Regions from separate parts of the Zoogloea oryzae genome, predicted to be linked through region 2. Evidence: predicted binding sites of a transcription regulator. Region 2 holds the regulator's gene; each other region holds the start of a gene.
The links. The regulator HrcA, encoded in region 2, represses chaperone genes, less so after heat shock. The targets are predictions, from matches to a motif close to TNTTAGCACTCNNNGNCNNNGAGTGCTAANA.
Positions count from the first base shown of each region.

Region 1: a site for HrcA is predicted at 1,348-1,378, ahead of rpoH (RNA polymerase sigma factor RpoH). Genes of this name have one in related genera too.
Region 3: a site for HrcA is predicted at 1,060-1,090, ahead of QQK25_RS04070 (co-chaperone GroES). Genes of this name have one in related genera too.

Region 1 is NZ_BSPX01000069.1:11,928-14,192, reverse strand. It holds gene QQK25_RS18050 (SCO family protein) at 1-337, shown strand, start outside; gene rpoH (RNA polymerase sigma factor RpoH) at 469-1,323, opposite strand; gene QQK25_RS18040 (YkgJ family cysteine cluster protein) at 1,566-2,093, shown strand; gene QQK25_RS18035 (hypothetical protein) at 2,185-2,265, shown strand, end outside.
Region 2 is NZ_BSPX01000015.1:11,108-13,372, forward strand. It holds gene hemH (ferrochelatase) at 1-497, opposite strand, end outside; gene hrcA (heat-inducible transcriptional repressor HrcA) at 514-1,542, opposite strand; gene QQK25_RS06935 (NAD kinase) at 1,634-2,265, shown strand, end outside.
Region 3 is NZ_BSPX01000007.1:1,618-3,882, reverse strand. It holds gene groL (chaperonin GroEL) at 1-621, opposite strand, end outside; gene QQK25_RS04070 (co-chaperone GroES) at 676-966, opposite strand; gene QQK25_RS04065 (TonB-dependent receptor) at 1,150-2,265, opposite strand, start outside.

The DNA of each region.
Region 1 (2,265 bases), on a different contig from region 2:
GCGCCAGCTCGGGCCCGATTCCGACAAGGTGCAGGTGCTGTTCATCACCGTCGACCCTGAGCGCGACACGCAGGAGCTGCTGGCCCAGTACGTGCCCGCCTTCGATCCGCGCTTCGTCGGCCTGCTCGGCGATGCGGCGACCACCGCCGCGGTGGCCAAGGATTTCAAGGTCTTCTACCAGAAGCAGGGCGACGTGAGCGGCAAGGCCTACACCGTCGATCACTCCACCGGCACCTACGTGTTCGATCCCCAGGGCCGGTTGCGGCTCTACGTGAAGCACGGCGAGAAGCCCGAGGTGATCGCCGGCGACATCCGCAAGCTGCTGGCGGGCAAGTAACCCGACCTGAAATCTGTACCTGTCGAATTTTCAATCTGGTCAATCTGTGCCTATCCGGTTCTTGCCGGGTGAGGACAGAAAACAAAAGGGCGACCCGGAGGTCGCCCTTTTTACCGTTGCCTGCGCCTGGATCAGGCCAGCGCCACCAGCTGGGTGCGCATCTTCTGCATCGCCTTGGCTTCGATCTGGCGGATGCGCTCGGCGGACACGCCATATTCGGCGGCCAGCTCGTGCAGGGTGGCGGCGTCGCCTTCGGCCAGCCAGCGGCGCTGGACGATGGTGCGGCTGCGGTCATCCAGCGCGGCCAGGGCCTCATGCAGCCCGCTATCCTGCAGGCGGGCGTACTCGCGTTGGGCGATCACCTCGGACGGCTCGGCGTGCGGGTCGGCCAGGTAGGCGATGGGCGCGAAGCGCTCCTCTTCGTCTTCGGGGCCGGATTCGAGCGCCACGTCGCCGCCGGACAGGCGGGTTTCCATCTCGCGCACTTCCTCGGGCTTGACCCCGAGCTGCTCGGCGATGGTGCGGACTTCCTCGCCCTGCAGCGTGCTGCTGCTCGCCTTCAGGCCGCGCAGGTTGAAGAACAGCTTGCGCTGCGCCTTGGTGGTGGCGATCTTGACCAGCCGCCAGTTCTTGACGATGTATTCGTGGATCTCGGCCTTGATCCAGTGGATCGCGAAGGACACCAGCCGCACGCCGCGGTCCGGGTCGAAGCGCTTCACGGCCTTCATCAGGCCGACGTTGCCTTCCTGGATGAGGTCGGCGTGGGGCAGGCCGTAGCCGAGGTAACCCCGGGCAATGGCAACCACCAGCCGCAAGTGGGACATGACCAGCTTGCGCGCCGCATCCAGATCCTCGTTCTCCCGGAAGCTGTGGGCGAGGTCGGATTCTTCCTTCTCGGTCAGCAGCGGGATGCGATTCACGCTCTGGATGTATTGATCCAGGCTGCCAACCGCGGACGGGACGGGAAACGACAAGGTATGGGACATCAGTAACAACCTCCTTCACCCAGATGTTAGCACTCCCTGCCTGTGAGTGCTAAGGGGGCGATTGGTTCCGCGGCAGGGGATTTTCCATACCGCACGGGCGACGCCCGCGCCCGTTGTTTACGGCCGCTGCGGGGCGGACTGCATGCCGCGGTGGTGCTTCGCCCGCTGGCCCGTCGCGGCCCGCGCTGTTATCTTCCCGTCGCTACCTGAGGCGCCGCCCGCGCCAGCCCCGAGGACGAACCGTGCACCACACCGCCGAACTCATCCAGCTTCACGACGACATCGACCAGCGGGTCGGAATGATCCGCGCCGGGCAACCCGACTGGCTGTGCGCCAAGGGCTGCGACACCTGCTGCCGGCGCCTCGCCAGCGTGCCCAGCCTCACCGCCGCCGAATGGGCGCTGCTGCGGGACGGGCTGGTCGCGCTGCCGCCCGCCCAGTTGGACGAAATCCGCCGCCGCGTGGCCGCGCTGGCCGATGGTGCGGCGCGCCCGGTGGTCTGCCCGATGCTGGACGAGGCCAGCGGCGCCTGCCCGGTGTATCTCAGCCGTCCGGTGGCCTGCCGCACCTACGGCTTCTACATCGAGCGCGACAAGGGCCTGTACTGCCACGACATCGAGAAGCAGGAAGCCGCAGGCGAACTGGCCGGGGTGGTGTGGGGCAACCACGACGCCGTGGACCGCCGGCTCGCCGCCCTGGGCGAAACTCGCCCGCTGACCGACTGGTTTGCCGACTGGGGCGACGATCCGCCCGCTCGCGGCGCGCCCTGACGGGATTCGCATGGGCGACTGCACGCCGAGCTTGAAATCCGGCATTGGCTGTATATTATTACAGCTTAAAGAGGGTTTCAAAGGTTTCACCATGCCGCGCTTCATCTGCCCCCACTGCCACAGCCCGGTCGATCCCGCATCGATGGATTTCGCCACCGGCCCCGGCGCCTAT
Region 2 (2,265 bases):
TGGCGCAGGCAGTCGGCGACCTCGTCGATCACCGTGGCGGTGGTGCTGGCGGCGTACTGGGGGTAGAGCGGCACCACGAGGATGCGCGTGCAGCCGGCGGCGCGCATGGCGTCGAGCTGGGTGCGGATCGACGGCTGGCCGTAGCGCATCGCCCATTCGACGACGAGATCCCGCTCGCCCGCATTGGCGAAAAAGCCCTTCAGGAGCTTGGCCTGCTTCTCGGTGTGGGCCTTGAGGGGCGAGCCTTCGTCCGTCCACACGCTGGCGTACTTGGCGGCCGACTTGGCCGGACGGGTGCGCAGGATGATGCCGTGGAGGATCGGCCACCACACGAAGCGTGGGATCTCCACGACCCGCGGGTCGGACAGGAACTGTCGCAGATACGGGCGCAGGGCGGCCGCCGTGGGGGCGGTGGGGGTGCCGAGATTGACCAGCAGGATGCCGGTACGCGGCGCCTTGCCGTGGGTGTGCGCTGGCGCTTGCCAGAATCGGGTCATCGGGGAGCTTTCAGGTTCAGTTTTGCCCGGAGAGGGCGCTTGAAATGAGGCGGGCGGTGACGTCCACGATCGGGATCACCCGTTCGTAGGCCATCCGGGTGGGGCCGATCACGCCGACCGAGCCGACCAGCTGGCCGTCCACCTCGTAGGGAGCGGTGACGACGCTGCAGTCGTCCAGCGGGCTAAGGCCGCTCTCGCCACCGATGAAAATCTGCACGCCCTGGGCGCGGTTGGAGATGTCGAGGAGCTGCATCAGCCCGGTCTTCTGCTCGAAGAGCTTGAAGAGCTCACGCAGGCGGGCCATGTTCGACGACAGATCCTCGGCATCGAGCAGGTTGGTTTCGCCCGAGATTACGTAGGTGCTGCGGGTTTCCTCCAGCGCCTCGCTGCCGGCTTCGACGGCCGCGCTCATCAGCTCGGTCATGTCGGTGCGCAGCTGCTTGAGCTCGTCCTGGATGCGGGTGCGGATCTCGTCGAAGGCGAGGCCCGCGAAGTGCTGGTTGAGGTAGTTGGCGGCGGTGACGAGCTCCGACGGGCTGTAGGCGCGCTTGGTAAACAGGATGCGGTTCTGCACGTCGCCGGCGCTGGTGACAAGGATCAGCAGGATGCGGGTGTCGGACAGGCTGACGAACTCGATCTGGCGGATCCTCGGCACGTCCTGCTTGGGCGAGACGACGACGCCGGCGAAGTGGGTGAGGCCCGACAGCAGCTGGGAGGCGGCATTGAGCACGCGCTGGGGCTCGCCGGGCTGGATCTGGCCCTGGAGTTCATGGAGCTGGCCGGTGCCGATGGGCTGTACGGTGAGCAGGCTGTCCACAAAAAAACGATAGCCCAGGGGCGTGGGAATCCGCCCGGCGGAGGTGTGCGGGCTGGTGATGAAGCCCAGCTCCTCCAGGTCGGACATCACGTTGCGCACCGTGGCCGGCGACAGTTGCAGGCCCGAATAGCGCGACAGGGCCCGCGACCCGACGGGCTGGCCTTCGGCGATGTAATGCTCCACCAGGGTCTTCAGGAGGATTTGCGAGCGTTGGTCGAGACGGGTCATGGCGGCAGATGGATGGTTCCCGGCGATTCTAAGAGAAGGCCTGCGTTCATGAGAAGCAGGAGCACGCGGCAGAATGTGGTTTAATCAATGCATGACCTGCGAGTTCAAGACTATCGCACTGATCGGCAAGTATCAGAGCCCTGAAGTGGCCGAGGCGGTGCTTCGGCTGGCCAATTATTTGCGCGGCCTCGGCATTGCCGTGTTGATCGAGCAGGGAACCGCGAGTTCCACCGGTCTCACGGCGGGTTTCACGGTGGCGAGCTACGACGAGATCGGTGCCAGGGCGGATCTGGCCGTGGTGCTCGGCGGTGACGGCACCCTGCTCAACAGCGCCTGCCGGCTCGCTGCTTATAACGTGCCGCTGGCGGGCGTCAATCAGGGCCGGCTGGGCTTTCTCACCGACATCTCCCGCGAGGTCGCCCTCGACAAGATCGGCGAGATCCTCCAGGGCCGCTACACCGAAGAATCCCGCATCCTGCTCGACGCCGAAGTGCTGCGCGGCGGGCAACGGGTGTTCCATACGGTGGCCCTCAACGACGTGGTGGTCAACAAGGGTGAGCTGGGCCGGATGATCGAATTCGACCTGCGTGTCGACGGCGAGTTCGTCTACACCCAGCGCTCCGACGGCATGATCGTCTCGACCCCCACCGGATCGACGGCCTACGCGCTGTCGGCCAACGGGCCGATCCTCCACCCCAGCGTCGAAGGCATTGCGCTGGTGCC
Region 3 (2,265 bases), on a different contig from region 2:
GTTGTTGATGAAGTACGGGGACAGGTAGCCGCGGTCGAACTGCATGCCTTCGACGACGTCGAGTTCGTTCTGCAGGGACTTGCCGTCTTCAACGGTGATGACGCCTTCCTTGCCGACCTTTTCCATCGCGTTGGCGATGATGTCGCCGATGGAGGAATCGCTGTTGGCGGAGATGGAGCCGACCTGGGCGATTTCCTTGTTGGTGGAGCAGGGCTTGGAGAGCTTCTTCAGCTCTTCCAGGGTGGCGACGACAGCCTTGTCGATGCCGCGCTTCAGGTCCATCGGGTTCATGCCGGCGGCGACGAACTTCATGCCTTCGCGGACGATGGACTGGGCCAGCACGGTGGCGGTGGTGGTGCCGTCACCGGCGATGTCGGAGGTCTTGGAAGCGACTTCCTTGACCATCTGGGCGCCCATGTTGGCGAACTTGTCCTTCAGTTCGATTTCCTTGGCGACGGAGACGCCGTCCTTGGTGACGGTCGGGGCGCCGAAGGAGCGCTCGAGCACCACGTTGCGGCCCTTCGGGCCCAGGGTCACCTTGACCGCGTCGGCCAGGACGTTGATGCCTTCGACCATGCGGGCACGGGCGGAATCGCCAAACTTGACTTCTTTAGCTGCCATTGTGTGTTTCTCCGGAATTCTTTAAATGAGGTTGAAAGACGCAGACGGCGAGGCTCAGGCCTCCAGCACGCCCATGATGTCTTCTTCGCGCATCACCAGCAGTTCCTGACCATCGACCTTGACGGTCTGGCCAGCGTACTTGCCGAACAGGACGCGGTCGCCAACCTTGACATCCATCTTGCGCACTTCGCCGCTCTCGAGGATCTTGCCGTTGCCGACAGCCAGCACTTCGCCCTGATCGGGCTTCTCGCCGGCGGAGTCGGGGATGACGATGCCGCTGGAGGTGGTGCGCTCAGCTTCAACACGCTTGACGATCACGCGATCATGCAAGGGACGGATTTTCATGTAGAGATCTCCTGCTTGGTTCAATCCGGGCCGGAGCCCGCCAGAAAAAAACTTGGCCAGCAATCGGGTACTGGCATCGGGGTGGCGGAAGGCTGTTAGCACTCACCGCCGACGAGTGCTAATAATAGGGTCGGGTGTGGCGCATTTCAAGTGTGGCGATTTGTATTTTTTTCGTTCGCCCGCTCAGAACCCGATCCTGAGCGCCAGCCGCAGGGTGCGCGGCTCCAGCGGATGCACCAGCCGGCCGTCGATGCCGCCACCGCAAGCGCCGCTGGCCGATTCGCTGCGGGTGCAGGCGCCGCCCCAGTATTCGATGTCGTTGGCCTTGCGGTCGAACAGGTTGAGCACGTCGAGGGAGAGCTGGCTGCCGGGCGCCAGCCGATAGCCGACCCGCAGGTTGGCCATCCAGAAGGGCGTGGATTTCTCGCGCCCGGTCTCTTCGAGCGGATAGGCGCCCAGGTAGCGCAGGCGCGCGCCGGCAAACCAGCGTCCGCCGGGGTCCAGCGCCGCCCCCACCGACGCCACCACCGGGATCGCGTTGGGCACGCGGGTGCCGCCGTTGTCCGGATTGGCCTCGCGGAAGCGCGCCTGCGACAGGGCCAGCGACGTATCGACGCTGATCCCGGCGGGCAGCGCCAGCTCGTTGGACCACTCCAGCCCGTGGCGGCGCGACGCGCCCTTGGGCTCGGTGACGCCCTCGTCGCCGATGAACACCAGCTCGGAGGCCAGCGCCATCTGCCACACCGACACGCTGGTCTGCCAGCCCGGCAGCGGCGTGCTGCGCAGGCCCAGCTCGGCGCCCCGGGCGCGCACCAGCAGCGGCACCCGGCTGATCGCGCTGCCGTCGGCCGGATTGGTGGTGCTGGTGGCGCCGCGGGCATCGTTGCTGTGGAAGCCCTGCCCCCAGTTGGCGTAGAACTCGGTGGGCGCGGGCAGCGCGAAGGGGCCCAGCACCACGCCCAGCTTGGGGCTGGTCTGACCGGCGCGGGCCTTGCCGCCGTTGGCGAGGTTGAACTCGCCGCCGGTGGCGGTGACGCGAGCATCCACCTCGTCGTGCCGCAGGCCTAGGGTGCTGCGCAGCCAGGGCTGCCACTGGGTGCGCGCCTCGACGAACAGCGCCGCGGCGGTCTCGGTGATCTTGTCCTGGCGCACGGTGGCGCTGCGCTGGCGGTCTTCCGTGGAATACAGGCCGACGCTGCGGATGCGGTCCTGGCGCCACTGGAGGCCGGCGGTGAGCTCCGAATCCTTCAGCGCCGGGCCGAGGAACCAGCTGCGGCTGGCCTGGCCGCCCCACACGAG